One region of the Kineococcus rugosus genome, then DNA from elsewhere that is predicted to be linked to it. Evidence: riboswitches for the same ligand, from Rfam matches in the RefSeq annotation. Region 1 holds a riboswitch; the other holds the start of a gene.
The links. A riboswitch is a leader RNA that binds a small molecule or an ion and turns the genes downstream of it on or off. The one in region 1 is predicted to bind S-adenosylmethionine.
Positions count from the first base shown of each region.

Region 2: another riboswitch for S-adenosylmethionine. It lies ahead of ACRYM6_RS16860 (FAD/NAD(P)-binding protein); the one in region 1 lies ahead of sfnG (dimethylsulfone monooxygenase SfnG).

Region 1 is NZ_JBJLSJ010000014.1:32,493-47,852, forward strand. Features, by position in the region: gene ACRYM6_RS09895 (GAF domain-containing protein) at 1-1,080, shown strand, start outside; gene sfnG (dimethylsulfone monooxygenase SfnG) at 1,091-2,236, opposite strand; SAM riboswitch class I at 2,249-2,335, opposite strand; gene ACRYM6_RS09905 (DUF3017 domain-containing protein) at 2,443-2,721, opposite strand; gene purH (bifunctional phosphoribosylaminoimidazolecarboxamide formyltransferase/IMP cyclohydrolase) at 2,745-4,316, opposite strand; gene purN (phosphoribosylglycinamide formyltransferase) at 4,316-4,945, opposite strand; gene ACRYM6_RS09920 (cell division protein PerM) at 4,974-6,263, opposite strand; gene sucD (succinate--CoA ligase subunit alpha) at 6,403-7,302, opposite strand; gene sucC (ADP-forming succinate--CoA ligase subunit beta) at 7,306-8,478, opposite strand; gene ACRYM6_RS09935 (aldehyde dehydrogenase family protein) at 8,689-10,110, shown strand; gene ACRYM6_RS09940 (NAD-dependent epimerase/dehydratase family protein) at 10,112-11,041, shown strand; gene ACRYM6_RS09945 (TraR/DksA family transcriptional regulator) at 11,051-11,428, opposite strand; gene ACRYM6_RS09950 (GNAT family N-acetyltransferase) at 11,678-12,355, shown strand; gene ACRYM6_RS09955 (TetR/AcrR family transcriptional regulator) at 12,366-12,995, opposite strand; gene ACRYM6_RS09960 (L-threonylcarbamoyladenylate synthase) at 13,048-13,668, shown strand; partial or broken gene ACRYM6_RS09965 (DUF427 domain-containing protein) at 13,691-14,178, opposite strand; gene ACRYM6_RS09970 (LysR family transcriptional regulator ArgP) at 14,175-15,068, opposite strand; gene ACRYM6_RS09975 (LysE/ArgO family amino acid transporter) at 15,140-15,360, shown strand, end outside.
Region 2 is NZ_JBJLSJ010000030.1:39,736-53,405, reverse strand. Features, by position in the region: gene ACRYM6_RS16900 (sulfurtransferase) at 1-333, shown strand, start outside; gene ACRYM6_RS16895 (aminotransferase-like domain-containing protein) at 330-1,559, shown strand; gene ACRYM6_RS16890 (GNAT family N-acetyltransferase) at 1,556-2,050, shown strand; gene ACRYM6_RS16885 (PLP-dependent cysteine synthase family protein) at 2,105-3,532, shown strand; gene ACRYM6_RS16880 (methyltransferase domain-containing protein) at 3,529-4,122, shown strand; gene ACRYM6_RS16875 (ABC transporter substrate-binding protein) at 4,189-5,160, opposite strand; gene ACRYM6_RS16870 (amino acid ABC transporter ATP-binding protein) at 5,246-6,025, opposite strand; gene ACRYM6_RS16865 (amino acid ABC transporter permease) at 6,022-6,987, opposite strand; gene ACRYM6_RS16860 (FAD/NAD(P)-binding protein) at 6,984-9,020, opposite strand; SAM riboswitch class I at 9,196-9,290, opposite strand; gene ACRYM6_RS16855 (ATP-grasp domain-containing protein) at 9,417-10,427, shown strand; gene ACRYM6_RS16850 (NtaA/DmoA family FMN-dependent monooxygenase) at 10,495-11,823, opposite strand; gene ACRYM6_RS16845 (LLM class flavin-dependent oxidoreductase) at 11,836-12,879, opposite strand; gene ACRYM6_RS16840 (rhodanese-like domain-containing protein) at 13,425-13,670, opposite strand, start outside.

The sequences.
Region 1 (15,360 bases):
CGCCGGTTGCGGCGCACCCGGGAGGCGGTGCTGGGGTCGCGGCGCCGGCCCGCGGACGTCCGCCCGGTGATCGCCGCGTCGTGGGAGCGCGTGCGGCGCAGCGACCTCGACCCCTCCGGCGGCGTCCCGGGCCGGTACCTCGACGGGGCGGGGCTGCGGGAGCGGCGCGCGGGCACCGCGCTCGTCGACGCGCTGCCGGCGGTGCGGGCGCACCTGCGGGCCGCGGCGGACGCCGTGGGCCAGGTCGTCGTGGTCGCCGACGCCGGTGGTGCGGTGCTGTGGCGGCAGGGCTCGCCCGCCGCCCGCCGCCGCGCCGACGCGCTGGGTTTCACGGAGGGCTCGGTGTGGACGGAGGACTCCGTCGGCACGAACGCCATCGGCACGGCCCTCGTCGTGGACGCCCCGGTCCACGTGTTCGCGGCCGAGCACTACGCCGAGACGCACCAGCCGTGGACGTGCGCCGCGGCTCCCGTGCACGACCCGGCGGGCCGCGTGCTGGGCGTCGTGGACCTCTCCGGTCCGGCCGCGACCGTCCACCCGGGGACCCTGTCGCTCGTCGCGGCGACCGCGCGGGTCGCCGAGCTGGAGATCGCGGCGCTGCACGAGCGCCGGCACCGGCCGCTGGCCGCCCTCACCGGTCCCGGCGTGCTCGTCGTGGCCCGGGACGGGTGCGTCGTCGGGGGCGCGTCGGCCGGTTCCCCGGTCACGGTCCGCGACGGTCGCGCGGTCGTCCCCGGGGTGGGGCGCTACACCGCCGAGGAGGTCCCGGGGGGCTGGCTGCTGCGCGCGCCGGACCCCGCGCACGTCCCCGCCCGCCTCGAGCTGACCGGGACCGGCGTCCGGTGGTGCTCGCCGTCGAGGACGGTCGAGGTGCCGCTGTCCCCCCGGCACCGGCAGCTCGTGGAGCTGCTCGCGGCCAGCCCGCGGGGGCTGTCCGCGGCGCAGGTGGCGCAGCGGCTGTTCGGGGACGGTGCCCGCGCGGTGTCGGCCCGGGCCGAGCTGTCCCGCCTGCGACGGCTGCTCGGCCCGGTCCTGGCGTCACGTCCCTACCGGCTCACCGTCCCGGTCGGGGAGCGCTGAACCCCACCGCTCAGACGGGGACGGGGGCCGTCGCGGCGGCGACGGCGTCGTCGAGCTCGGCCCCCAGCCCCAGGTCCTCCCCCGCCACCAGCCGGGCCTCGAGCTCGCGCACCCGGGGGATGACGAGCTCCCCGAACGCCTCGACCTCCTCCTTGACGTGCAGGAAACCCAGCAGCAGCAGGTCGACGCCGACGAGCCGGTACGCCAGGACGCGGCGCGCCACCTCGTCGGGGGTGCCGACCAGCCCGGTCCGGAACCCGTCGTTGTACTGGACGAGGTCGCGGAACCCGCTGTCGGCCCACATGCCCTTGCCGTCGCGGGTGGAGTTCCCGGCCTCCTGCACCGCGGCGCCGAACCCCTCGACCTTGGCGCGGTCGGCCTTGGCGATGATCTCCTCCAGGACGGCCTCGGCCTCCTCGCGGGTGTCGCGCACCAGGGCGAACCCGTTCAGCCCGAACCGCACCGACCGGCCGTTCGCGGCGGCCAGCGCGCTGACCTCCCGCACCCCGGCGGCGGCGTCCGCGATCGACTTGCCGTTCATGAAGTACCAGTCCGAGACACGGCCCGCCATGGCCTGCGCGGCGGTGGAGTTCCCGCCCTGGAACACCTCGGGCGCGGCCGTGGGCTGCGGGCGGAAGGTGATGTCGGTGGCGTTGAAGAACTCCCCGGACTGGCTGTAGCCGTCCTGGCTCCACACCCCGCGCAGCAGTTCGATGAACTCCTCGGACTGCTTGTAGCGGTCGTCGTGCTCGTGCCAGGTGACCCCGAGCTGCGTCGCCTCGTCCTTGAACCAGCCGGACACCACGTTCAGCGCGAGGCGGTTGCCGGTGAGCTCCTGGGCGGTCGCGGCGAACTTCGCCAGGACCCCCGGGTGCCAGAAGAACGGGTGGACCGCGGCGATGACCTTCAGCCGCTCGGTCGCCAGCAGCAGGGCCAGGGAGAACGACGTCGACTCGTGCTGGGCGTCGGCCCCGTAGGAGGCGAGGTAGCGCACCTGGGTGAGGGCGTACTCGAACCCGACGCGCTCGGCGGCGCGGGCCACCTCGACGTTGTAGGCGGGCTCGTGGCTGGTGCGCTGCTCGATCGTCGAGACGACCAGCCCGCCGGAGACGTTGGGGACCCAGTAGGCGAACTTCAGGGGCTCGTGCAGGGACATGACGCGGCCGCTCCTCCATCGGTCCTGGCGGTAGCACCCCCCAGGGGGGGGTTGCTGCGGCATCGTCGAGCCAGGTCTCTCCGCCGCTCTGGATGGGATCGGTGCACCCTACCCCGGTGACGGGCCGGCGCGCCGGGGAACGCCGACGCCGCTCCCGGTGACCGGGAGGGGCGTCGGCGTTCGGGCGGGGCGTTCGGACGGGGCGTTCAGACGGGGGTCGGCACCACGCCGGCCAGCACCAGGCACGAGACCGCCAGGACGACGAGGATCGCGACGTCCAGCCCGCGCGAGCGGACCGCGAGCGCCCCCGCGACCCGCACCGGCAGCACCAGCCGCAGGACGGCGGCGACGGCCAGGTCCGCCCCGAGCAGCACCCCGCCCGGGGTGGGGCCGGCCAGCAGCGTCAGCACCAGCGCGAGGACGATCCCGCCGACGAGCGTCAGCAGGACGGCGTTGCCCGGGGTCGGGACGCGCTCGGTGGTCACGGTGCCGACGCTACCGGCGGGTCTCAGTGCGCGAAGTGGCGCGCGCCGGTGAAGTACATCGTGACGCCGGCCTTCTCGGCGGCCTCGACGACCTCGGCGTCGCGGATGGAACCGCCCGGCTGCACGATCGCCCGGACCCCGGCGTCGAGGAGGATCTGCGCCCCGTCGGCGAAGGGGAAGAACGCGTCGGACGCGGCGACCGAGCCGGTGGCCCGGTCCGCGCCGGCGCGCTCGACGGCCAACTTGCAGGAGTCGACGCGGTTGACCTGGCCCATGCCGACGCCGACGGAGGCGCCGTCCTTGGCGAGCAGGATCGCGTTGGAGCGCACCGAGCGGACCGCGCGCCAGGCGAACTCGAGGTCGGCCAGGACCTCCGGGGAGGCCGCCTGACCGGCCGCGAGCGTCCAGTTCGCGGGGGCGTCGCCCTCGGCGTCGACGGCATCGAGGTCCTGGACGAGGACGCCACCGGAGACGTGGCGCCACTCCCGGGCCTGCCGGGAGTAGCCCTCGGGCAGCTGCAGCAGGCGGATGTTCTTCTTGGCCCGCAGGACCTCCAGCGCGTCGTCGTCGAAGCCGGGGGCGATGACGACCTCGGTGAACACGTCGGCGACCTGGGCGGCCATGGCGGCGGTCACGACGCGGTTGGCGGCGATGACGCCGCCGAAGGCGGAGACGGGGTCGCAGGCGTGGGCCTTGGCGTGCGCGTCGGCGACGTCGGTGCCGGTGGCGACGCCGCACGGGTTGGCGTGCTTGATGACGGCGACGGCCGGCGCGTCGAAGTCGTGCGCGGCGCGCAGGGCGGCGTCGGCGTCGACGTAGTTGTTGTAGGACATGGCCTTGCCGTGCAGCTGCACGGCCTGCGCGATGCCCGGCGCGGACGTCGGGTCGACGTAGACGGCGGCCTGCTGGTGCGGGTTCTCGCCGTAGCGCAGGACGTCGGTGCGCTCCAGGGCGACCCCGGCGACCGCGGGCCAGCCCCGGTCGGCGTCGTCGAGGGTCTGCTCGGCGAACCAGGACGCCACGGCGGTGTCGTAGGCGGCGGTGTGCGCGAACGCGGCGGCGGCGAGCCGCTTGCGGGCGGTGAGGTCGAACCCGCCGTCGGCGACGGCGGCGAGGACGTCGGCGTACTTCGCGGGGTCGACGACGACGGCCACGCTGGGGTGGTTCTTCGCGGCGGCGCGGACCATGGAGGGGCCGCCGATGTCGATCTGCTCGACGACCTCGTCGTACCCGGCGCCGGAGGCGACGGTCGCGGCGAACGGGTAGAGGTTCACGACGACGAGGTCGAAGGGCTCGACGTCGAGCTCGGCGAGCTGGCGGACGTGGTCGGGCAGGCGGCGGTCGGCGAGGATCCCGGCGTGGACCCGCGGGTGCAGGGTCTTGACGCGGCCGTCGAGGCACTCGGGGAACCCGGTGAGCTCCTCGACGGGGGTCACGGGCACGCCCGCGGCGGCGATGCGGGTCGCGGTGGACCCGGTGGAGACGAGGGCGACACCGGCCGCGTGCAGCCCCCGGGCGAGCTCCTCCAGGCCGGTCTTGTCGTAGACGCTGACCAGCGCGCGCTTCACGGGGACCTTCGTGACCTGGGGGTCCATCAGCGGGGTGCCGTCCTCTCGGGGTGGGGGGTCGCGCGGGCCAGTCGCCCGACGACGTCGACGAGCAGTTCGCGCTCGCGGGTCTTGATGCGCTCGTGCAGGGAGGCCTCGTCGTCGTCGTCCAGGACGCGCACGGCGACCTGGTCGAGGATCGGGCCGGTGTCGACGCCGGCGTCGACGAGGTGCACGGTGCAGCCGGTGACCTTCACGCCGTGGGCCAGGGCGTCGCGGACGCCGTGGGCCCCGGGGAAGGAGGGCAGGAGGGCGGGGTGGGTGTTGACCAGGCGGCCGGCGAAGGCGTCGACCACGGGGGCGCCGAGGATGCGCATGAACCCGGCGAGGACGACGAGGTCGGGGTCGCGGCGGGCGACCTCGGCGGCGAGCGCGGCGTCCCAGGCGGGGCGGTCGGCGAAGTCGGCGGGGCTGACGGTGAAGGTCTCGACCCCGGCGGCGGCGGCCCGCTCCAGCGCGGTCACCCCCGGCTTGTCGGAACCGACGGCGACGACGCGCCACTGCGGGTCGTCGGCGTCGAGCAGGGCCTGCAGGGTCGAACCGGATCCGGAGGCGAGGACGACCACACGTGCGGACACGTGGGCAGACTCTAGTCGCCGGGGCGGTCCGCGCCGCAACGCGCCGCGGGGCGGTCCGGCGGCCCCGTCAGGGGGTGGGGCGGTCGTCGCCGAGGAGCTTGCGCGGGGTCCCGGGGGCGCCGGCGGCGGCCCCGGGCAGGTCGATCACCAGTTCCGCCCCGCGCCAGGCGCGCCACGCCCGGCCCAGCAGGACCGCGAGGACGGCGCCGGCGGCGACCTCGCCGGCGACGACGGCCCCGGTCAGCAGCGCGTCCGGGCCGACCTGCCCGAGCCGGCCGTGCCCGAGGGCGCCGGAGGCCAGGGCGGACAGCAGCGCGACCCCGGCGCCGGTCAGCGCGCCCTGGACCAGCGCGGTGGCGCAGCGGTGCAGCAGCCCCTCGACCCGGCGGCCGCGGCGGGCGGCCAGCACCTGGGCGAGCGCGCCGACGAGGACGGGCGCGGCGACGGCGGCCCACGCCAGCGCCGGGGTGGCCCCGGGCGCGGGCAGCGCGCCCAGGACGGGGACGGTCGGCAGCACGTCCAGCGACGTCCCGCCGGGGGCCACGGAGGTCCCGGTGCCCACGGCGAAGCCCGTCCCGCTCGTCCAGGCCACCCCCCACACGGCGAGGGTGGGCAGCAGCAGCGCCTGCGCGAGGGTGAGCAGCGCCCCGCCGACCAGGCCCGGGGTCAGAGCCCGGTGCAGCGCGAGGACGTCGTCGCGGCCGTGGAGCAGCGCGGCCGCCACGACGAGGGAGCCGACGGCGGCGAGCCCGAGGACCGCGGCGGCCGCCGGGCGCCAGGCCGCCGCCAGCCAGGCGGGGACGGCCGCCGGCGTCGCCGGGCGCAGCGGCCACAGCGCGGCCAGGGCGCCCAGGCCCCCCACGAGGCACCCCCCGAGCAGCGCGCTTGCCGGGGAGGCGGCCCCGACGCCGCTGCGCGCGACCAGCGCGACGAGCAGGGTCAGGAGGCCGTACGCGGCGGTGAACATCCCCAGGGCGGGCCCGAACGGCGCCGGGCGCTCGGACTCGGCCTGGTCGGCGAGCCACATCCGCACCGCCCGCCGGGCCGAGAGCCCGGCCAGCAGCGTCACCCCCAGGGGGGCGACCCCGAGGGTGCCGCCGACGATCGCGACGTCGGCGCCGTGGGCGAGCAGCCACAGGTCCGCGCCGACGCGGGCGACCGCCGCCAGCGACGACGTGGAGCGCACCGAGGCGATCCAGCCGACGATGCACAGCAGCAGGACCGGGACGAGCAGGGACAGCACCGCCCGCACGGCCGCGCCGAGCAGCGGCCCGGGGTCGGGCAGGGTGCGGGGCCGGCGCGGGTCGCGGCCGGTCGGGCGGGGGCGGGCGGTGGGGCGGCTACCGGCGGTGGACATCCCTGCGATGGTCCCCCGCCCCGGCGCCGCGGGTCGCGCGCGACGCGCGTGCGGGGGCGGGTTTTCGCGCGGACGCCCCCGCCGACGGGGTCGGCGGGGGCGTCCGGTGCTGCGCCGCGGGGCGGCGCGGGGGCGGGGCTCAGAGGGCCTGGAAGATCTCCCGGGCCAGCTTCGCGGTCTCCGACGGCGTCTTGCCGACCTTCACCCCGGCCGCCTCGAGGGCGTCCTTCTTGGCCTGCGCGGTGCCGGCCGAACCGGACACGATGGCGCCGGCGTGGCCCATCGTCTTGCCCTCGGGGGCGGTGAACCCGGCGACGTAGCCGACGACGGGCTTGGTGACGTTGGCCTCGATGAACTTCGCGGCGCGTTCCTCGGCGTCGCCGCCGATCTCACCGATCATCACGATGACGTCGGTGTCGGGGTCGTCCTGGAACGCCTGGAGCGCGTCGATGTGGGTGGTCCCGATGACCGGGTCCCCGCCGATGCCGACGGCCGAGGAGAAGCCGATGTCCCGCAGCTCGTACATCATCTGGTAGGTCAGGGTCCCCGACTTCGAGACCAGGCCGATGCGGCCGGACTGCGTGATGTCGGCGGGGATGATCCCGACGTTGGACTGGCCGGGACTGATGAGGCCCGGGCAGTTGGGGCCGACGAGGCGGGTCGTGCCGGACTTCGCGGCGAGGGCGTAGAACTCGGCGGTGTCGTGGACCGGGACGCCCTCGGTGATGACGACGACGAGCGGGGTGGCCGCCTCGATGGCCTCGACGACGGCGCCCTTGGTGAACTTCGCCGGGACGAAGATCACGGAGACGTCGGCGCCGGTGGCCTCGCGGGCCTCACCGACGGAGGAGAACACCGGGACCGCGACGGGCGAGCCGTCGGCGGCGGTGAAGTCGACGCTCTGCCCGCCCTTGCCGGGCGTGACGCCGCCGACGATGTTCGTGCCGGAGGCCAGCATCCGCTGGGTGTGCTTGCGCCCCTCGGACCCGGTCATCCCCTGCACGAGGACCTTGGAGTCGGAGTTGATGAAGATCGACACGGTTCAGGCCCCCACGTTCGCCAGTTCGGCGGCCTTGTCGGCCGCGCCGTCCATGGTGTCGACGACCGTGACGAGCGGGTGGTCCGCCTCGGCGAGGATCGCGCGACCCTCCTCGACGTTGTTGCCGTCCAGGCGCACGACGAGCGGCTTGGTCGCCTCGTCGCCGAGGATGCCGAGGGCGGACACGATGCCCTTGGCGACCTCGTCGCAGGCGGTGATGCCGCCGAAGACGTTGACGAACACGCTCTTGACCTGCGGGTCGTTGAGGATGACGTCGAGGCCGTTCGCCATGACCTGCGCGGACGCGCCGCCGCCGATGTCGAGGAAGTTCGCGGGCTTGGTGCCGCCGTGCTTCTCCCCCGCGTAGGCGACGACGTCGAGGGTCGACATGACCAGGCCCGCGCCGTTGCCGATGATGCCGACCTGGCCGTCGAGCTTGACGTAGTTGAGGTTCAGCGCCTTCGCCTTGGCCTCGAGCGGGTCGGCCGAGGCGGCGTCGGCGAGCTCGGCGTGCTCGGCGTGGCGGAACTCGGCGTTCTCGTCCAGCGTCACCTTGCCGTCGAGGGCGACGACGGCACCGTCCTCGGTGCGCACCAGCGGGTTGACCTCGACGAGGGTCGCGTCCTCGGCGGTGAACACCGTCCACAGCTTCTGGAAGACCTCGGCCACCTGCGGCTGCAGGTCGGCGGGGAAGCCCGCGGCCTGCGCGATCTCGGTGGCCTTCGCGGCGTCGATGCCGGTGAGGGCGTCGACGGCGACGCGGGCCAGGGCCTCGGGGCGCTCCACGGCGAGCTGCTCGATCTCCATGCCGCCCTCGACGCTGGCCATCGCCAGGTAGGTGCGGTTGGACCGGTCGAGCAGGACCGAGAAGTAGAACTCCTCGGCGATCTTCGCGCCCTCGGCGACCATCACCTGGTGGACGGTGTGTCCCTTGATGTCCATGCCGAGGATCTCCCCGGCCTTCTCGGCCGCCTCGGCGGGGCTGTGGGCGAGCTTGACGCCGCCGGCCTTGCCGCGGCCGCCCACCTTGACCTGCGCCTTGACGACGACGGTCCCGCCACCCATGGCCTCGGCGGCCGCCTGGGCCTCCTCGGGGGTGGTCGCGACGCGGCCGTCCAGCACCGGTACGCCGTGCGCCGCGAACAGGTCGCGCGCCTGGTACTCGAAGAGGTCCACCAGTGTTCCTCGTCTTCCTCGTCCTCGGTCGGAAGTGACTGTCAGTACCGGGTGGGCACCAGTCCAGGTTCGCTGGTCGGGCGTCCACGTCGGCCGGCACCGGGCCTTCCCGACACTAGACCCGCGCGGCGATCGTCTCTCGCGCAGGTGTGGAGACGCAGGTCACACCGGCTCGCCGACCGCGAGGGGCGGGGCGAGGATGCAGCCACCATGCAGACCACCGCGGACACCGCCACGGGCACCACCGCCGCTGACCTCGAGGCCGTCCTGGCCGCCGCGCACGCCGCGCGCCGGCCGCTGGCGCGGACCTCCCCCACCGACCGCGCTGCGGCCCTGGAGGCCGCCGCCGACGCCCTGGAGGGCGCCCGCGCCGAGCTCGTGGCGCTCGCCGCGGCCGAGACGCACCTGCCCGTCGCCCGGCTGGAGGGCGAGCTGACCCGCACCGCCTTCCAGGCCCGGCTGTTCGCCGCCGGCCTGCGCGACGGCTCCCTGGTGCCGGCGCGCGTCGACCCGGCCGACCCCGGCTGGGGCACCGGCCCGCGCCCGGACCTGCGCCGCACGGTCGTCCCGATCGGGCCGGTCCTGGTGTTCGCGGCGAGCAACTTCCCCTTCGCGTTCAGCGTCCTGGGCGGCGACTCCGCCTCGGCCCTGGCCGCGGGCTGCCCCGTCGTCGTCAAGGCGCACCCGGGCCACCCGCAGCTGTCGCGGCTCACGGCCCGCCTCGTCACCGGCGCCCTGACCGGCGCGGGGCTGCCCGCGGGGGCGTTCGCGCTGGTCGAGGGGGTCGAGGCCTCGCTCGCGGCGCTGCGCGACCCGCGGGTCCGCGCCGCCGGGTTCACCGGGTCGCTGCGCGGGGGGCGCGCGCTCTTCGACGTGGCCGCCGCGCGGCCGGACCCGATCCCCTTCCACGGCGAGCTGGGCAGCGTGAACCCCGTCGTCGTCACCCCGGCGGCGTGGGCCGAGCGCGGCACCGCGATCGCCGACGGCTGGGTGGGCTCCCTCACGCTGGGGTCGGGGCAGTTCTGCACCAACCCCGGCGTCGTCCTGGTCCCCGACGCCGCGGCGTTCACCGCCGCGGTGGACCTGCCCGTCCCGGGGCCGATGCTGAACCCGGCGATCGCGCGGGGGTACGAGGAGTCCGCGCGGGAGCTGCGGGAGCAGCCGGGCGTGGGCGTCGCGGCGACCGGGCCGGCCTCCGCCGAGGGGGTCGCGGCGCAGGTCCTGACGGCGTCGGCGGCCGACGTGCTGGCGAACCCGCGGACCCTGCACGTCGAGGCGTTCGGCCCGGCCGGCCTCGTCGTCGGCTACTCCTCCCCGCAGGAGCTGCGCGACCTGCTGGAGGTGCTGCCGGGCCAGCTGACCGGGTCGGTGCAGGCGGCGGCCGACCCCGCCGACGACGACCTGGCCGTCGAGGTCGCGCAGCTGCTGGCCGAGAAGGTGGGCCGGGTGGTGTGGAACGACTGGCCGACCGGGGTCACCGTCTCCGGCGCCCAGCAGCACGGCGGCCCGTGGCCGGCGACCACGACCCCCACCACGACGTCGGTGGGGACGGCCGCGATCGAGCGCTGGCAGCGCCCGGTCGCCTTCCAGGCGGTGCCCGCCGCCGCCCTCCCCGAGCAGCTGAGGAGCTGACGTGCACGTCGTCGTCACCGGAGCCACCGGCCACATCGGCAGCTACCTGGTCCCGCGCCTGGTGCGGGCCGGGCACCGGGTCACCGCGGTCTCCCGCGGCGGCCGCGAGCCGTACCACCCCGACCCGGCGTGGTCGCAGGTGGAGACCGTCGTCGCCGACCGGGAGTCGGCGACGTTCGCCGCCGACGTCGCGGCGCGGCGCCCCGACGCGGTGGTGGACCTCATCAGCTTCGACCTCGCGACCACCCGCACCCTCGTGGAGGCGCTGCGCCCCGGCGGTGCGTTCCTGGCCCACTGCGGCACCATCTGGGTCCACGGCCCGGCCGCCGCCTCCCCGCTGCGCGAGGACGACCCGCGCGAGCCGTTCGGGGAGTACGGGACGCGGAAGGCGGAGATCGAGGAGTTCCTGCTCGCCGAGCGGGACCTGCCGTGCACGGTGCTGCACCCCGGGCACATCAGCGGGCCGGGCTGGCCCGTCATCACCCCGCTGGGGAACCTCGACCCCGACGTCTGGCACCGGTTGTCCACCGGCGCCGAGCTCCTCGTCCCCGGCCTGGGGCTGGAGACCGTGCACCACGTCCACGCCGACGACGTGGCGCAGGGTTTCGAGCTGGCCCTGGCGCACCGGGACGCCGCGACCGGCCGCAGCTTCCACGTCGTCTCCGACCGGGCGCTGACGGTGCGGGGTTTCGCGCGGGCCGCCGCCGCCTGGTGGGGGCGGGAGGCGAACCTGCGGTCGGTCTCCTGGGAGGAGTTCCGCGCCGCGGCCGGTGAGCACGCCGAGGCCAGCTGGGAGCACCTGTCCCGCAGCCACAGCGCGAGCACCGACCGGGCGCGCGAACTCCTGGGGTACCGCCCCGCGTTCACGTCGCTGCAGGCGGCGCGGGCGGCGGTGGAGGCGATGGGGCTGCTCCCCGGCGGGGGTTCCTGACCGCGGGGGTCAGCGCAGCGCGGCGCCGGCCCGCTGCGTGCACGGGACGCACCCGGCGGCGGTCGGGCGGAACTCCAGCCGCGCCGCCGGGATCGGCCCGCCGCAGTGCACGCACGCCCCGTAGGTGCCGGCGTCCACCCGGGCCAGCGCGGCGTCGGCGTCGGCGACCGCGCGGCGGGCGGCGTCGAGCTGCGCCGCGGCGGCCGGGTCGTTCTCCATGGCCTGCAGGTCCTCGGCGGTGAGGGACTGCAGGAACGCGCGACGTTCGGAACGGTTCTCCTGCAACGCCGTCCGCAGGGTTCCGAGCAGTTCCGGGTCGAGCGGCGCGGTGTGCGGACCGGGCAGCCCCTGGGCGACGGCGGGGGTGTTCGGGGTGAGCGTGGTCATCGTGGACTCCTGGGGGAAAAGAAAGGGACGTCCCGCGGTGCGCGGGACGTCCCTGGGTGCTGGTCGCGGTGAGCGATCAGGTTCTGGGGGCGCCCGACGGGAACACCGCAGGGGAACGGAGTTCCGTCCCCTGCCGCAGTTCCACGTCGATCACCATGAACTCACCATAGCCCGGTTCCCCGCGAAGTCCACCCGGTTGCGGCCCGGGCTCGCGCCGGGGTCCGCCGGGGCACCTGTGACGATGTCGGGGTGACGAACCCGCTCGACAACCCCGTCTGGTCCGCCCTGACCGGCGTGCACGCCCACCTCGCCGAGGGGTCCGGCGACGGCCGCCGCTACCCCGCCGACGTCTCCCCGTTCTGCGCGGTCGCCGACCAGCGCGACCCGCGGGCGTGGGCCGACCTCGCCGACCTCGCCGGTCCCGGCACCGAACTGCTCGTCCCGGCCCTGGAGCAGGTGCCGCCGGCCGGTTTCACCGTGACGGCCGGCCTGCCGGGGGTTCAGCTGACGGCCACCGACGCGTTCGCCTCCGGGGCCTCGGACCTCGTGGTGCCGCTGGGCGAGGACGACGTGGAGGACATGCTCGACCTGGTGGCCCGGACGCAGCCCGGGCCGTTCGGCCGCCGGACCCGGCTGCTCGGGACCTACCTCGGGGTGCGCGAGGGCGGCAGGCTGCTCGCGATGGCCGGGGAACGGTTGCGGCTGGGCACGGCCACCGAGATCAGCGCCGTGTGCACCGACCCCTCGGCGCGGGGCCGGGGGCTGGCCACGACCCTGGTCCGCGCTGTGGCGCAGGGGATCCGGGACCGCGGCGAACTGCCGTTCCTGCACGCCGCCGCGCACAACGAGAACGCGATCCGGCTCTACCTGTCCCTGGGTTTCAGCCTGCGCCGCACCGTGGAGTTCGCCCGGGTCCGCACGCCCTGACGACCTCCGGTCAGGCGGTCCCGGGGCGCGGCCACCAGGGCGGCAGGAGCTGCGCGACGCGCCGCGCCGCCCCCGCGACGTCCTCGTCCTCGCTCGCGGCCCAGCGGGCCAGGACGGCGACCAGGCCGCCGGCCAGGTGGGTCGCGAACTCGGCGGGGGTGTCGGCGGGTGCGACACCGCGCTGGACCCACACCCGCACGGCCAGTTCGGCGCGACGTTCCAGGGCGGCGGTCAGGGCCCGGCGGAACCCCGCGTCGGCGTCGGAGCCGAACAGGGCGCGGAACGTCGTCCGGTGGGCCGCGACGTAGCCCAGCTGCCCGCGCAGGGAGTCGTGGTAGCGGCCGGCGGCGCCGGGGTCGTCGAGGTCGCCCAGCTCGGAGGCGGGGACCTCGGCCAGGTCGTCGACGAGCTCGGCGAACACCTCGGCGGCCAGGGCGCGCTGGTCGGCCCAGTGGCCGTAGAACGTCGCCCGGTTCACTCCCGCGCGCCGGCACAGCTCGACCACCGTGAGCTCGGCCAGCGGCCGTTCGGCCAGCAGGTCCAGGAGGGCCTCGACGAGCAGCCGGCGGCTGCGCAGGGCGCGGGGCTCACCGGACTCGGCGGCGAGCCGGCCGGCCCGGGGGGCGGGGTCTGCGCTCACCGGCCCATCATCGCGCGGGCGCGGTGGGGCGCGACAGACCTATCGTGTCGCCATGGCGCGCTTCGTCGAGGTCCACCCGGTCGACCCGCAGCCGCGGGCCGTCGCCCAGCTGGTCGCGCTGCTGCGCGAGGACGCGCTGCTGGCCTACCCGACGGACTCCTGCTACGCGCTGGGGTGCCGGCTGGACAGCCACACCGGCGCCGAGCGGATCCGCCGGATCCGGCACCTGGACGACCGGCACCACTTCACGCTGGTCTGCTCCGACTTCGCCCAGCTCGGGCAGTTCGTGCACCTGGACAACGTGCAGTTCCGGGCGGTGAAGGCCGCGACCCCCAACCCGTACACGTTCATCCTGCCCGCCACCAAGGAGGTCCCCCGCCGCTTCGCGCACCCGAAGAAGAAGACCGTGGGGGTGCGGATCCCCGACCACCCGTTCGTGCGCGCGCTGCTGGCCGAGCTGGGCGAACCGCTGCTGTCCAGCACCCTGCTGCTGCCCGGTCACGACGAACCCCTCACCGACGGCTGGACCGTCAAGGAGGAGCTCGACCACGTCGTCGACGCGGTCGTCGACGCCGGCGAGTGCGGCACCGAGCCCACGACCGTCGTGGACTGGTCGCAGGGCTACCCGGAGGTCGTGCGCGTGGGCGCCGGGGACCCGTCGCGCTTCGAGTAGGTCCCGTCGACCACCCGGGGTCTCACCAGCCCAGGGTGCCCGGGGCCCCTTGAACGGGCCGGTGACCTCCGAGGAGATCCAGCCGCCGTAGAAGTCCCCCTCCTGCGCCTGCACCTCCTCGTCGTCGAGCAGGCAGCGCACCGCCGAGGGGTAGAAGGCGAACGCCCCGGCCAGCGCCGCGAACCCGGGCGTCGGGTGCGGGTACGTCCACGCCGCCCGCGGGACCAGCACCCGGCCGTCGGCGGCGAGGAGGTCCACGTAGGACGCCTGCCCCTTCCACTCGCACAGGCTCGTGCCGGGCGCGGGCCGCAGCGCCCCCGGCACGACGGCGTCCGCGGCGACGTAGTACGTCGGCGGGTGCGAGGTCTCCAGGACCCGCCACGCCGACGGCCGGTCCGCCGACGGCGCCACGTCGGCCAGCGGGCGCCCCTGCGGGTCCAGGACCCGCACCCGCCGCGTCGCCGGTTCCAGCCGTGGGGGCCGCGGGTAGTCCCAGCACGATTCGCTCACCCCCGCAGGGTGCCCCGCGCCGCCGGGGCCCGCCACACCGCGAGCACCGCGTCGCTGAGCCGGTCCAGCGCCGGGGAGCGGATCTTCCACCGCTGCCAGTGCAGCGCGACGTCGACCCCGCCGCCGGGGTCCAGGTCGACCAGCTCCCCGGGGCCGAACGTGGCGATCTGCTCCGGCAGCAGCATCCCCCACCCGAAGCCGTGCCGGACGGCCTCGGCGAAGTCGGAGGTCGCCGGGACGTGGTGGCGGGGCGGGTGCAGGTCCCCGAACCGGCGCAGCCAGGTGTCCTGCAGGTCGTCGTCGCGGTCGAAGACGACGGCGGGCGCCCGGCCCAGGGTGTCCGGCCCGACCCCGCCGGCGAACCAGCGCGCGGCCGGCTCAGCCGCGGCGCAGGGCCGGTAGCGCATGCGGCCCAGCGGCACCGACGTGCACCCCGCGACGGGTTCGGCGTCGGTGGTGACGGCGGCCACGACCGTGCCCTCGCGCAGCAGCTCCGCCGTGCGGGCCTGGTCCTCGCGCCGCAGGTCGAAGCAGAACTCCCCGGCCAGCGGCGCCAGGGCGGGCAGGAACCAGGTGGCGAGGGAGTCGGCGTTGACGGCCACCGGCAGGACCGGCCGCCCGCCGGCGCCGGCGTCGAGGCCCAGCTCCCGGCCCGCCTCGGCCGCCAGCAGCTCCACCTCGCGGGCCAGCCGCAGGACGGCGCGGCCGGCCTCGGTCGGCCGCACCGGCCGGGCCCGCACCAGCAGGACCCGGCCCGCGGACGACTCCAGGGCCCGGATCCGCTGGCTCACCGCCGACGGCGTCACGTGCAGGAGGCGGGCGGCGGACTCGAAGCTGCCCTCGGCGGCGACGGCGGCCAGCGCCCGCAGCTGGGCGAGGTCGAGGTCCATGAAGCGATGCTAAAGCGGGTGAAGGAACCTGAGCTGGACCCGCGTCGGCGGTGGTCCCTACCGTCGGCGACGTGCTCACCCTGCTGTCCGGGCTGGCCTTCGGCCTGTCCCTCATCGTCGCCATCGGCGCCCAGAACACCTTCGTCATCAAGCAGGGGGTGCGCGGGGAGCACGTCGGGGCGGTCGTCGCCGTCTGCGTCGTCAGCGACGTCGTCCTCATCGCCGCCGGGGTCGCCGGCGCCGGGGCCCTCGTGCAGGCCGCGCCCGGGGTGCTCACCTGGATGCGGGTCGC
Region 2 (13,670 bases), on a different contig from region 1:
CCGGACTACCCGCAGGAGGGCACCGTCCGCGGCGGGCACGTCCCCGGCGCCGCGAACGTGCCCTGGGCGCAGGCCGCCGCCGACGACGGCCGGTTCAAGGACCGCGCCGCCCTGGAGGCCCTCTACACCACCGGCGGGGCGCACCTGGACCCCACCCGGCCGACGATCGCCTACTGCCGCATCGGGGAACGGTCGAGCCACACGTGGTTCGTGCTGACCCACCTGATCGGCCTGCCCGACGTGCGCAACTACGACGGCAGCTGGACCGAGTGGGGGAACACGGTCCGCGTCCCCATCGCCGTCGGCGCCGAACCGGGCGGGGTGACCCCGTGATCCTCGTCGAGGACGACGCGGCGCTCGACCCCGAACTGCTCAGCGGCCCGCACCTGCTGTCCCGCCGCGCCCGGGACGTGCTGCCGGCCGTGGGTTTCGGCCCGCGACCCACCCACCCGGTCGAGGGCACCATCGGCCTGCACGGCGGGATCCCCGGCGCCGCGGCCCTTCCGCTGGCCGGGCTGTCCCGCGCCTTCGCCGAGGAACTGGCCGACCCGGCCGCGCCGTCGCTGCGCTACTCGGTGCCGCTGGGGCTGCCGGAGCTGCGGGAGTGGATCGCCACCGACGAGGGCACCGACCCCCAGCGCGTCGCCGTCACCAACGGCGCGCTGCACGCCCTGGCGCTGGTGTTCGACGCGCTCGTGGACCCCGGCGACGTCGTGCTCGTCGAGAACCCCACCTACCCGCTCGTCCTGACCCTGCTGCGGCAGCGCCGCGCCGACACCCGCCCGGTCGCCACCGGGCCCGACGGCCTCGACCTGGACGACCTGGAGGCCCAGCTGCGCGCCGGGCTGCGGCCCAAGCTCCTCTACACGATCCCGGACTTCCAGAACCCCACGGGCACCAGTTCGCCCGTGGCCGCCCGCCGCCGGCTGGTGGACCTGGCCGAGCGGTACGGGTTCCTGGTGCTGTCCGACGACCCGTACCGCAAGCTCCGGTTCGACGGTGACCCCGCCGAGGACCTGGACCTGGCCTCCGAGCAGGTCCTGCACGTGAACACGTTCTCCAAGACCCTCGGGCCCGGCCTCCGGCTCGGCTGGATCGCCGGCCCGCGGTGGCTGGCCGGGGCCGTGCTGGACGCCCGCCGGGACTCCGACCAGCACACCTCGCTCGTCGTCCAGCGTGCCGTCCACCGCTTCCTGGCCGGCCCCGGTGCGCTGGCCGACGCGTTGCGGCACAGCCGGTCGGTCCTGCGCGAACGGCACGACGCGCTGCTGGCCGCGGTGTCGGCCGAACTCGCGGGCGTGGTGGAGGTCCCCGCGGCCGAGGGCGGGATCTTCGTGTGGGGTCGCGTGGTCGACCCCGCCGTCGACCTGGAGAAGGCGTTGGACGCGGCCCGGCAGAACGCCGTCGACTTCCCGCTGGGGCGCTACTTCAGCCCCGTGGGCCCGCGCGAGTTCACCGACCGGTTCCGCTGGGGGTTCTCCGACCTCACGCCGCAGGAGCTGCGGGAGGCCGTGCACCGCGTCGTGGTCGCCTTCGCCTCCCCGCTGGCCCGGCGGTGACCGTCCAGGCGCTGCCCGTCGTCACCTGGGAGGCCACGGGCTGGGACGACCCGCGCGTGGCGGGCCTGCGCGACCTCATGGACGCCGAGATCGGCCCGCGCTACGCCCGCCCCGGCGCGAGCCCGCGCTCCTTCCCCCCGCCCCCCTCCGCCGCCGAGGTCGAGGTGGCGTGGCTGGCCCTGGCCGGCGGCGAACCGGCCGCGACGGCCAGCCTGCGCCGGCTCGCCGTCGAGGGCGAACCCGTGCGGTGGGAGGTCAAACGCGTCTTCGTCGCCCCCGCGCACCGCCGCCGAGGGCTAGCGGCCCAGGCGCTGCGCCGCGTCGAGGAGTCCGCCCGGGCCCTGGGCGTGGACCGGCTGCTGCTGCAGACCGGCGACCGCCAGCCCGAGGCGATGGCCCTGTACGAGCGCCAAGGCTGGGAACCGGTCCCCGCCTACCCCCCGTACGACCGCGTCGGGCACAGCCGCTGCTACGGCAGGCACTTCGACTGAGAACACCGCCGCGCCCCCGGGCCCGCACCTGCTCCTCCACCGAAAGGCCGCACCGTGAGCACCCTCGAACGGCTGCCGATCACCGGGACCACCCGCGACCTGGACCTGGGCGCCGCCGCCGGTCCCGTCCACGAGTCCGTCCTGGACGCCATCGGTTCCACCCCGCTGATCCGTCTGCGCCGCACCGCGTCTCACCTCCAGGCCGCCGTCTACGTCAAGCTCGAGCAGAACAACCCCGGCGGCAGCGTCGAGGACCGCGCCGCCCTCTGGACGGTCCGCCGCGCCCGGGCCGACGGGTCCCTGCCGCCCGGCGGGACGATCGTCGAGGGGACCAGCGGGAACACCGGCGTCGGGCTGGCCGTCGTCGGCGCCCAGCTCGGCCACCCCGTCGTCGTGGTCGTCCCCGACGGGACCAGCGCGGAGGAGATCGCCGTCCTGCGCGCCTACGGCGCCGAGGTCGTCGTCGTGCCGGGCGGCGTCCCGCGCGACGACCCGCGGCACGTCCACCACACGGCCGTCCGCCTGGCCGCGGAGATCCCCGGCGGGTGGCTGGCCCACCCGGACGACGACCCGGACGACCCCGCCGCGCACCGGGAGACCACCGGTCCCGAGATCTGGGCGCAGACGCAGGGGCGCCTGAGCACCTTCGTCGCCGGGGTGGGGACCGGCGGGACGATCTCCGGTGCCGGGGAGTTCCTGAAGTCCGTCAGCGGTGGCCGCGTCCGCGTCGTCGGGGTCGACCCGGTGAGCTCGACGTGCTCCGGCGGTGACGCCAGCTCCCGGGCCGTGCGCCCCGGCGTCCTCGACGCGGTCGTCCCGGTCGAGGACCGGGACGCGCTGCTGACCGGTCGCCGGCTGGCCCGCGAGGAGGGGCTGCTCGTCGGCGGGTCGGCGGCCGGCGCGGTCGCCGTCGCGCTGCGCGAAGCGGAGGGGCTGGGCCCCCACGACGTCGTCGTGGTGCTGCTGCCCGACCCCGGGCGCTCCCCCTCGTCCAAGAATCTCAACGACACCTGGCTGCGCCGCAACGGGTTCCTGGAAGGAGGGGTCGAGCGCCCGGTGCGCGACCTGCTGCCGGCGGGAGCCCTGGACGCTCCGGGACCCATCTCGCTGGCCGCCGACCTGACCGTCGGGCGGGCCGCCGAGCTGGCCGCCGGGCAGGGCGCCCTGGGCCGCACCCCGCTGGCCGTCGTCCTGCCCCGCCGCGACACCCGCCGCCCGCTCCCCCTGGGCGACGTCGTGGGGGCCGCGACCCTGGCGGGCCTGCGCCACCTCGTCCGCGACGATCCCGACCTCGCGCACGTCCCGCTGCGCGAGGTCGCCGACGCGCCGCTGCCGCACGTGGGCGTCGGTCAGGGCGCCGACGAGGCGTGGACCGCGCTGGGGGAGTTCCCCGCCGCCTGGGTCCTGGTCGACGGCCGCGTCGCCGGCTGGGTCCGGCGGGCCCGGCTGGACCAGGGGCGCACCCCCGAGGACGGCCCGTGAGGACCGGCACCCGGTCGCGCCGGGCCCTGGTGACCGACGTGGTGGGCCCCGTCCTGGCCGGGCTCGGGCCCGCGCCGCTGCGGGTCCTCGACGCGGGCGGGGGCGACGGCCGCGACGCCGTCGACCTGGCCCGGCTGGGTCACGACGTGACCGTCCTCGACCCCTCCGGGCGGGCCCTGGCCGCCGCGCAGGAACGCGCCGCGGGAGCCGGTGTCGCGCACCGGGTCCGCACGGTCGACGCGGACCTGGACGACATCGCCGCCCTCGCCGCGATCACCCACCACCGCGCCGGGGGCTCGGGGTCCTTCGACCTCGTCCTGTGCCACGACGTCCTGCCCGCGCGCGGCACCCTGGCGCAGGTCGTCGCCGACGTCGCCGCGCTCACCTCGTCCGTGCACGCCGGGGGCGCGATCTCGCTGCTGGCCCCCGCCGGTGCGCCCGCGCGGGCCGGCCTGCTGCGGCTGGACCGCGACCTCGTGCAGGGGGCGCTGCTGGCCAGCGGGTGCGAGCTGCTGCCCGTGGGCGGGGACGTCGTCGACGAGGTGGGCGGAGTGACCCACTGGCACCTCCTCGCGCGGCGCGCGGACTGACCCACCCGCGCGCACCACGGCCCGCCCACCCCGTCGCGGGGTGGGCGGGCCGTCGTGCTGCCGCGGTCAGTCGGTCTTCGGCAACCCGGGCGGGTTGATCGCCGACGTCGTCACGGCCTCGTTCGCCAGGTTCCAGCGTTCGAGGGTCTCGGCGTACGCGCCGCTGCCGATGAGGTGGTTCAGCGCGTCGGCCAGGGCCTGCACGAGGCCGTTGTCCTTCTTCGTCGTCGCCGCGATCTCGGCCTGGATGGTCCCGCCGCCGGGGACGGTGCCGACGATCTTCGTGTCCCCGGAGACCTGCGCGTGGTACGCGGCCGTCGGGTTCGGCCCGAAGTTGGCCTCGATGCGGCCGGAGGCGAGCGCCAGGTACGTGTCAGAGGCCTGCTGGTAGTACTGGATGGTCGCCTCCTCCCGCCCGGCCGCCTCGTTCTGCGCGTTCCAGTCCAGCAGGACCTTCTCCTGGTTGGTGCCCGAACCGACCGAGACGGTCAGGCCGGCGATGTCCTCCGGGCCGGCGATCGCGGTGATGTCGGAGTCCTTCGCGACCTCCCAGGCCAGGGTGTCGACGCGGTAGGACGCGAAGTCGTACTTCTCCTTGCGCTCCTCGGTGACGGTGATGTTCGAGAACCCCACGTCGTACTGCCCGGAGTCCATCGACAGGAACAGGTTCTCCCAGCTGGTGGCCTGGATGTCGGGTTCCAGGCCCAGGACACCGGCGACGAGCAGGGCGATGTCGGGTTCGATGCCGATGACGGTCTCGTCGTCGTCGGCGCGGAAGCTCAGCGGCGGGTTGCCGTTGCCGGTGGTGCCGATGACCAGCGTCCCGCGGTCCCGGATCGCCTGCGGCACCTTCGCGGCGATCTCCGGCACCGCGTCGACGGTGACGCGTCCGCCCTGCTCGGGGCTGGTGTCGACCCCCGAGCCGCTGCTGCTGCCGGCGGCGGGAGCCGTCGCGGGGTCGGCGCTGCCCGACGCGCACGCGGACACCACCAGGGGGGTGGCGGCCAGCGACAGGAGCCAGGTACGTCGGCTGATCAAGGGGTTCTCCTCGTGCTCGGGCCTGCCCGGGGCAGGCCGACGTCGCGGTCCGGCGGAGCGCCGGACCGTCAGGGGGTGCGGTGGTTCAGAGGACCTTCGCGAGGAACGAGCGGGTGCGCTCGTGCCGCGGGTGGTCGAAGACCTGGGTGGGGGTGCCCTCCTCCAGGACGACGCCCTCGTGCATGAACAGCACGCGGTCGGCGACCTCGCGGGCGAAACCGATCTCGTGCGTGACGACCACCATGGTCGTGCCGGAGGCGGCGAGGTCCCGGATCACGTCCAGCACCTCGCCGACGAGTTCGGGGTCCAGCGCCGAGGTCGGTTCGTCGAACAGGACCAGAGACGGTTTCAGGGCCAGCGCCCGGGCGATGGCGACGCGCTGCTGCTGCCCGCCGGACAGGCGGCGGGGGTACTCCCCGGCCTTGTCGGCCAGGCCCACCCGCTCCAGCAGGGCGCGGGCCTCCACCTCGACCTCGGGGCGTCGGCGGCGCTGCGCCGACACGGGGGCCTCGACGACGTTCTCCAGCACCGTCAGGTGCGGGAAGAGGTTGAAGTGCTGGAACACGAACCCGATGTTCGACCGCTGGCGCAGGACCTTCCGCTCGTGCAGCTCGCGCAGGTGCTTCCCGGCCCGCTCGTAGCCGATGAGCTCGCCGTTGACCTCGACGACGCCTGCGTCGACCTTCTCGAGGTGGTTGATGGTGCGCAGCAGCGTCGACTTGCCCGAGCCGGACGCCCCCAGCACGACGGTGACGGTGCCGGCGGCGACCGACAGGTCGACCCCGCGCAGGACCTCCAGAGCGCCGAACCGCTTGTGGACGCCTTCGAGGCGGACGACCGGCCGGGCCAGGGTGGGGGCGCTCACCGGGTGACCTCAAGACGACGGGCGCGGGCGGTGCGCAGGGTGCGGAGAACCTTCACCAGCGGCAGCTCGTCGTGACTGCGGGAGCTGCCCCGGCCGTAGTACCGCTCCACGAACCACTGCCCGGTCGACAGGACGGTGGTCAGCACGAAGTACCAGACGGCCGCGACCAGCAGGAGCGGGATCACGCGGCCGGTGCGGGAGTAGACGACCTGGACCTGGTAGAAGAGCTCGGGCAGCGCCATGACGTAGACGACCGAGGTCCCCTTGAGCAGGCCGATGATCTCGTTGCCCGTCGTCGGGACGATGATGCGCAGCGCCTGCGGGAGCTGAATCCTCCAGAACTGCCGGCCCTGCGGGATCCCCAGCGCCGCCGCCGCTTCCCGCTGGCCCGGGTCGATCGCCAGGAACCCCGAGCGGACGATCTCGGCGAAGTACGCGGCCTGGTGCAGCCCGAGACCGAGGAACGCCGCGGTGAGCGGCCCGATGAGGTCCTGGGTGCCGAAGGACCAGAACTGCGGACCGAAGGGGACGCCGAAGCCGATGCGCTCGTACAGGATCGCCAGGTTGAACCAGAACAGCAGCTGCAGGATCAGCGGGACCGACCGGAACACGCTGATGTAGCTGAAGCTGACGGCCTTCAGCAGCGGGTTGTGCGCCATCCGCATGAGCGCCAGGACGGTTCCCAGGATCAAGCCGATCGCGGTGCCGACGATCGTGAGCTTCACCGTCAGCCACATCGACTTCAGGATCGTCGCGGAGAACAAGAACTCCGCGACCGTCGGCCACTCCCAGGCGGGATTGGTGACGAGGGCGTTGACCGCCATCGCCGCCAGGACGGCGACCACCGCGGTCGCCACCCACCGCCACGGGTGCCGGGCGGGCAGGACCTTCACCGCGGCCGCGGGTGCCCCGGCCACCAGTGCGGTGCGGGGGGCGGGGCCGGTGCGCGTCGTCCCGCTCATCGTCGTTCTCCCGGCAGGTCGGACACGGCGGGGGTGTCGGCGGGGGTGTCGGCGGGGGTGTCGGCGGGGGTGTCGGCGGGGGTGTCGGCGGGGGTGTCGGCACGGGCGGCCGGGACCGTGGACGACCCGGCCCGCAGGAGGTCGCCGGCCAGCCGGTCGGCCCGCCGGAACAGCTCCGCGTCGGTGCCCGGCCGGGCGAACGCGGGCGCCGCGCCCTCCCCGGAGACCCAGGCGCCGGTGGCGAACCGCCGCGGGTGGGGTGAGCCGTCCCCGCGGACCAGCCGCCCTCGGGGGTCCACGACGAGCCGGCCGTTCGACAGCCGGGTCCCGCCGTCGGAGATCTCGTGGGCCCGGACCTCACCGCGTTCGCGCAGCCGCGTCAGCAGCACGTCGGAGGTCCACTCCAGGTCCGGGACGGGCAACCGGGCCTCGACCAGGGCCCCGGCCCGCACCTCGTGCGGGCCGCTGTCGGAGGTCGCGGTGAACGCGCCGGCCTCCGGGTCGGCGACGACGTTCAGCCCGGCCCCCAGGAACCGCAGCACCCCCGCCCGCGCCAGCGCCGACAGTTGCCGCACCCGCTGCGGCGGCGGCCCGCTCGCCACGTAGCTGAAGAACCCGTGCCACCAGCCGTCCACGTCGACCGCCGCCGAGCGGGCGTTCAGCCGGCCCGCCGCGTGCAACCCGGCCGTCACCACGTACGCGGACAGCAGCGCGGCGACGACGGCGCCGTCGGGGGAGTGGCGCGGGTCGCTGCGCCGGGCGCGGTCGTCCTCGAGGTGGCGCAGGACCCGCTCGTGCACCTCGTCCCCGGACGTCCCCCACCAGGTGTCGAGGGGGCGGTCCAGGTCGGCCGGGTCGAACCGGTCGGCCGGGTCCGGCACGGCCCGCTCGACCAGTTCGTCGACCTCCGCCGACCCCCACGCGGCGCGGGAGAAGCGGGCGTCGAACTCCGCGGCCGCCAGCGCCGTGCGACCGGGGTGGGTGCGGAACAGCTCGCGGTAGTGCGCGCCCGCCAGCTCCTTGGCGATCAGCGGCCACAGGTCGACCCGCAGGTCCAGGGGGGCGTCGCCGTGCTGGGCCTCGACGGCCCGCGCCGAGTAGTAGCGCGGCAGCCCCAGGTCGGTGGGCGTGGCGTACCCGATCTTCGCGCGGTACGGCACCCCGCGCCGCGACCCCACGTGCAGCCGCGGTTCGCGTCCGCTGCGCCGGTACTCCAGGCTCCCGTCGGGGTTCTCGGTGAACCGCCCTCCGCGCCCCTCGGTCAGCCGCACCACCAGGTCCACGAAGGCCAGGCCCATGCCCACCACGACGACGTCGACGCCCGGCCGCAGCACGTCGAGGTCCTGGTCGCTGGTGTAGCCGGGACGGACGTAGGCCAGCCCGTGCGTGCGGGCGAACGCCTCGACCCGGCGCTCGCGGGGCCCCGGCCGGACGTCGAGGTGGCCCTGCACCAGCAGCACGGCGTCGACCCGCAGGGTGCCCTCCAGCCCGGCCAGGTGCAGGTGCTGGCTGCCGTCGGCGGGGTCGTCGGTGAGGTCGAGGACCGTCCGCGCGTGGCGGTGGACCCGCACCCCGGCGGGCAGCCCGGCCAGGGTCCGGTGCCAGGCGTCGGCGAAGTAGCGGCTGGCCAGCCGGCGTGAGGTGAACGACCCGGGTTCGTGGCGCAGGACCTCCTCGCGCAGCAGGTCGTCCCCGGCGGCGGCCGCGTCGAGCACGAGGTCGGCGCGGTGCTGCGTGACCCACTCCGCCAGGCCGGGACCGTGCTGGACGGGCCCGGTCAGCCCGGTCACGGAGGCGTCGGGCAGCACGCTGATGTCGGCGGCCCGCGAGTTCATCCACAGCAGCGGGTCCTGGGCCTCCCGCCAGACGCGGCCGGCGCCGGAGTCGAAGGGGTCCACCACGTGGACGTCCAGGGGGCGCTCGTCACCGGCTGCGGTCCACCGCGCGCCGAGGCGCTGCAGCAGGACCAGCGTGCGGGGACCGGCACCGACGATGCCGAGGGAGCGGGGGGTGGGGCGGGTCGTACCAGGCACGAGGGGTCTCCGGGGGGCCGCACCGGGGGACCGGCGCAGTGGACGTCCGCGGGCGTCGCCGCGACGGACGGGGGGTCAGACCCCCGCACAGACCGCCGAGCTCAGCCGTCCCAGGTCGACGTGACGGCGCCGGACGAGGAGGTTCCCCGGTGCGGTGCGACCGCTCATGCTGCGACTCCCATCGGTCCTGGCGGAAGCACCCTCGCCCGACGGATCGGGGGGTTGCTGCGACGTCGGTGAGCCAGGTCTCTCGGCCGCTCTGGATGGACGACCTCGAAAGTAGCCCACGACCCGGCCGAACACCAAGCACCCGCGGTCCCCCGGGGTTCCGGGCGGCGCCCCGGGGCCGGGGTGGCACCCTGGTCGCACGCCCCGCACGAGCACCGGAGGAAACCCGTGACCACCGTCGAGGACACCCGCAGCTGGACCTTCGCGACCGGCACCGAGCCGCGCGTGCACGTCGTCCACGAGAACCCCGAGTGGTTCCCGCCGTTCGAGGCGGCGTTCCGCACCGCCGGTGTGCCGTTCCAGGAGGTGCTGCTGACCGACGGCTCCCTGGACCTGGACGCCGAACCGGCGCCCGGCGTGTACTGGTCGCGGCTGAGCGCGTCGGCGCACACCCGCGGCCACGAGCGCACCAAGGAGTACACCCGCGCGGTGTTCGCCTGGCTGGAGGGCTGGGGGCGGCGCGTCGTGGGGGGCACGCCGGTCGTGGAGCTGGAGGTCAGCAAGGTCGCCCAGCACGCCCTGCTGCGCCGCCACGGGTTCGACGTGCCCCGCACGCTCGCGGTGTTCGGCCGCGACGACCTGTCGCGGCGGACCCGGGAGCTCGACGTGCCGTTCATCACCAAGCACAACCAGGGCGGCAAGGGCCTGGGCGTGCGCCGGTTCGACTCCCACGAGGAGTTCGACGCGCACGTCGCCTCCCCGGAGTTCGAGGAACCGGCCGACGGCATCACCCTGCTGCAGGAGTACCTGCGCTCGGCGCAGCCGTTCATCACCCGCGCCGAGTTCGTCGGCGGGGAGTTCGTGTACGCGGTGCGGGTCGACACCTCGGCGGGAAGCTTCGAGCTGTGCCCGGCCGACGCGTGCGAGGTCCCGACCTCGGGGCAGGCCCTCGAGGCGTGCGTCGTGGACGGCCCGCAGGGGCTGTTCTCGCTGCGCGGGGACGTCACGGCCGACACCCCGCTCATCAGGCGGTACGCGGACCTGCTGCGCGAGGCGGGGATCGAGATCGCCGGCATCGAGTTCCTCGAGACCGCCGACGGGCGCACCGTCACGTACGACGTGAACACCAACACGAACTACAACCCCGCCGTGGAGGCCGTCGCGCCGCGCTCGGGGCCTGGGGAGATCGCCCGGTACCTCGGCGAGCTGCTGCGGGACGAGACCGCCCGGCAGGGGTGACGGCGAGCCGCGCACCGCGTGCGGGCCCCCGGGAAGGTGTCCCGGGGGCCCGCACGTCCGTGGTGGCTCAGCGGCGCGTCAGCGGCGGCCGCAGCCCCAGGTGCTCGCGCAGCGTCGTGCCGACGTACTCGCTCGGGTACGCCCCGCGGTCCTGCAGGGCGGGCACGAGCTGGTCGACGATGTCGTCCAGCCCGGACGGCACGAGGTACGGCGTGATGTTGAACCCGTCGCTGGCGCCCGAGCGGACCCAGAAGGTCAGCTCGTCGGCGAGCTGGGAGGCCGTCCCGGCGAACCCGCGCTCGGAGGAGTGGTGCAGCACCAGTTCCCGCAGCGAGAACTTGTTCTCCTCGGCCACCGCGCGCCACTGCCGCGCGAGGTCGCGGGCGTTGCTGCCGGCGCGGTGCGCGCCGCGGGTGCCGTCGATGTCCTCGATGACGGGGTCGTGCGCGGGCAGCGGGCCGTCCGGGTCGTAGCCCGACAGGTCCTCGCCCCACACCTGCCCGACCAGGGACAGCGCGGTCGCGGGGGTGACCTGCTGCTCCAGGACCCAGCGGGCCTTCTCCTCGACCTCGGCCTCGTTGTCGGCCACGACGACCTGCGTGCCGGGCAGGATCAGCACGTCGCCCTCGGGGCGGCCCGCGGCGACCGTGCGGCGGCGGATGTCGTCGGCGAACTCCAGGGCGTCGGCGTGGTGGGTCCCGTGCCGGGAGAAGATGACGTCGGCCGTGCGGGTCGCGAAGTCGCGGCCCGCGGGGGAGTCGCCCGCCTGGAACAGGACCGGGTGCTGCTGCGGGCTGCGCGGGACGGTCGGGGTGATCTCCACGTCGAAGAACCGGTCGCGGGAGGTCACCGGCGTGAAACCCGTCCCGTCCCAGCTGTCCCAGACGGCCTTGGCGAGGTTCACGAACCGCTCGGCCCGCTCGTACCGGTCGGCGTGGTCCAGGTACCCGCCGCGGCGGAAGTTCGCGCCCGTCCAGGCGTTGTCGGTGGTGACGACGTTCCACGCGGCACGTCCGCCGGACAGCACGTCCAGCGACGCCAGCCGGCGGGCGAGGTCGGCGGGGTCGTTGTACGTGGTGTTCTGCGTCGCGACCAGCCCGATGCGCGACGTGAGGCCCGCCAGCGTCGCCAGCTCGGTCAGCGCGTCGGGGCGGCCCACGATGTCGAGGTCGTGGATCTTCCCGCGCTGCTCGCGCAACCGCAGGCCCTCGCCCAGGAAGAACGCGTCGAACAGGCCGCGTTCGGCGGTCTGGATCAGCTGGGTGAACGTGGAGGGGTGCAGCTGGGAACCGCTGCGCGGGTCCGACCAGATCGTGCTGTGGTTGACGCCCTGGAAGAACACGCCGAAGTGGACGACGGCGTCGGGGTAGCGCAGGTCGGTCGTGGGGTGGGTCATCGTGGGGCGTCCTCAGGCCGTGGCGAACTGGTTGACGGGTCGGGCCAGGCCCAGGGTGGAGCGCAGCGTCGCGCCGGCGACCGGCGGCTGGAGCAGCCGGGCGACGCGCAGCGCCGGCAGGGTCGTGCGCAGCAGCGCCCGCAGGTCCTCGTCGAGGACGGCCGCGTGCAGCCGGACGCCGTCCACCGAGCCGGCCAGCCCGGCCAGGTACCGGGCCAGGCCTTCGCCCGACCCCGCCCAGCGGATCCGGCCGAGGTCCGGGGCGGTGCCGTCGGCGTCGAGGGCCGCGAGGCGGTCCGGCGCCGGGTGGGCCTCGGTGTCCAGGGCGAACTCGACGTCGAGCACGACGAGCGGGCCGCCCGCGCGGCGGCGGGCCCGCTCGTCGCCGCTGAGCACCACGTCGGCCGCGGTCCGGTCGGTCAGGTCGCGCTCGTGGACGGCGACGACCGACTGGCCCTGCGGGGACCGCGGGACGGTGAGCGGGCCCTTGACGGAGAACGTGTCCGCGACGACGTCGACGTGGTGCAGGCGGTCGCGGTCGACGTAGCGGCCCGTGGCGACGTCGCGGATCACCGCGTCGTCCTCCCAGGAGTCCCACAGCGCCCGCACGGCGCGGACGACGTCGGCGAGCTCGGCCGCCGGGTCCGCGGGCACGGGCAGGTCCACGGCCCGGGCGGTCTGCGCCGGTGAGGTCGTCGCGACCCAGCCGGCCCGCCCGTGGCTGGAGTGGTCGAGGGAGGCGATCTGCGCGGCGAGGTGGAACGGCTCGGCGTACGTCGTCGCGGCCACCGGCAGCAACCCGATCGCGTCGGTCGTCCCGGCCAGGAACGCCGCCCGCTGCACGGCGTCGAGGTGCCCGACGGGGTTGCGGGGGTTGGTGCTGGTGCTGTCCTCGAACGTCAGCCCCGTCAGGCCCTGGGCCTGGGCCGTGACGGCGAACTCCCGGAGCCGGGCGGGGGAGAACACCTGGTCGGGGGTCGTGCGGGAGCGGCGCCAGGCGGCCGGGTGCCACCCGCCGCCGTCGACCTCCAGGAACACGTGGAACGGGGTGGGCATGTCTGCTCCTGATCTGGGGGGAGGGGTCACGGGGTGGGGGTCGGGCGCGCCGTCCCCCACCGTCCCCGGCCGGTGGGCGCCGCACCGGGGAACCCTCGCGGCGGAAACCTCGCGAAGGCCCTTGCGGATCGGTGCGGGTGTGTCACAGTGAGGCACCCGAGAGCGGAGGTGCGAGGTGCGAGGACATCGAGTGTGGACGCGTTTGTGCGCTGCCGCAACCAGTTTCGGAGGCGCGGTCGTCGAGGGTCTGGCGCTGGCCGGGCACGGTCAGTGGGGGTTCCCCTGGTCCCCGGTCGACACCGAACCGGAACCGGGTCCCGGTGAACTGAGCTGGGCGGAGTTCGAGGCCGAGCTCCACGCGCTGCTGTCCGGGGACGTCCGCGGTGCCGGCGGTGGTCCCCGCCCCGACAGCGAGCCCGTGCCCTGAGGCCCGGCCCGCCACGCGGCGGGCGCCGGCGCCCCGCCGGGGGTGGTGGATCGTGCACCGTCGGCGCGCCCGGTGCGGGGTGGGTGCGGGGTCGCGGTGCTCCGCGGTGCTCGTCACCTCAGGCCTGCGCGGGTTCCCCGGGCGCCAGCCCGGCGGCCTTCCAGGCGGGGAAGCCCCCGTCGACCTGCACGACGTTCGTGAACCCCGCGGCGAGCAGCTCGGCGGCGACCGGGCCCGACCCGGCCGTCGAACCGCAGATCACGACGATCTCCTGGTCCAGTCCGGTCAGCTGTGGCAGGGCCCCGGGGCCACCGACGGTGAACGCCGGCCCGACGTCGGTCGTGGCGACGACGACGGCCTGCGG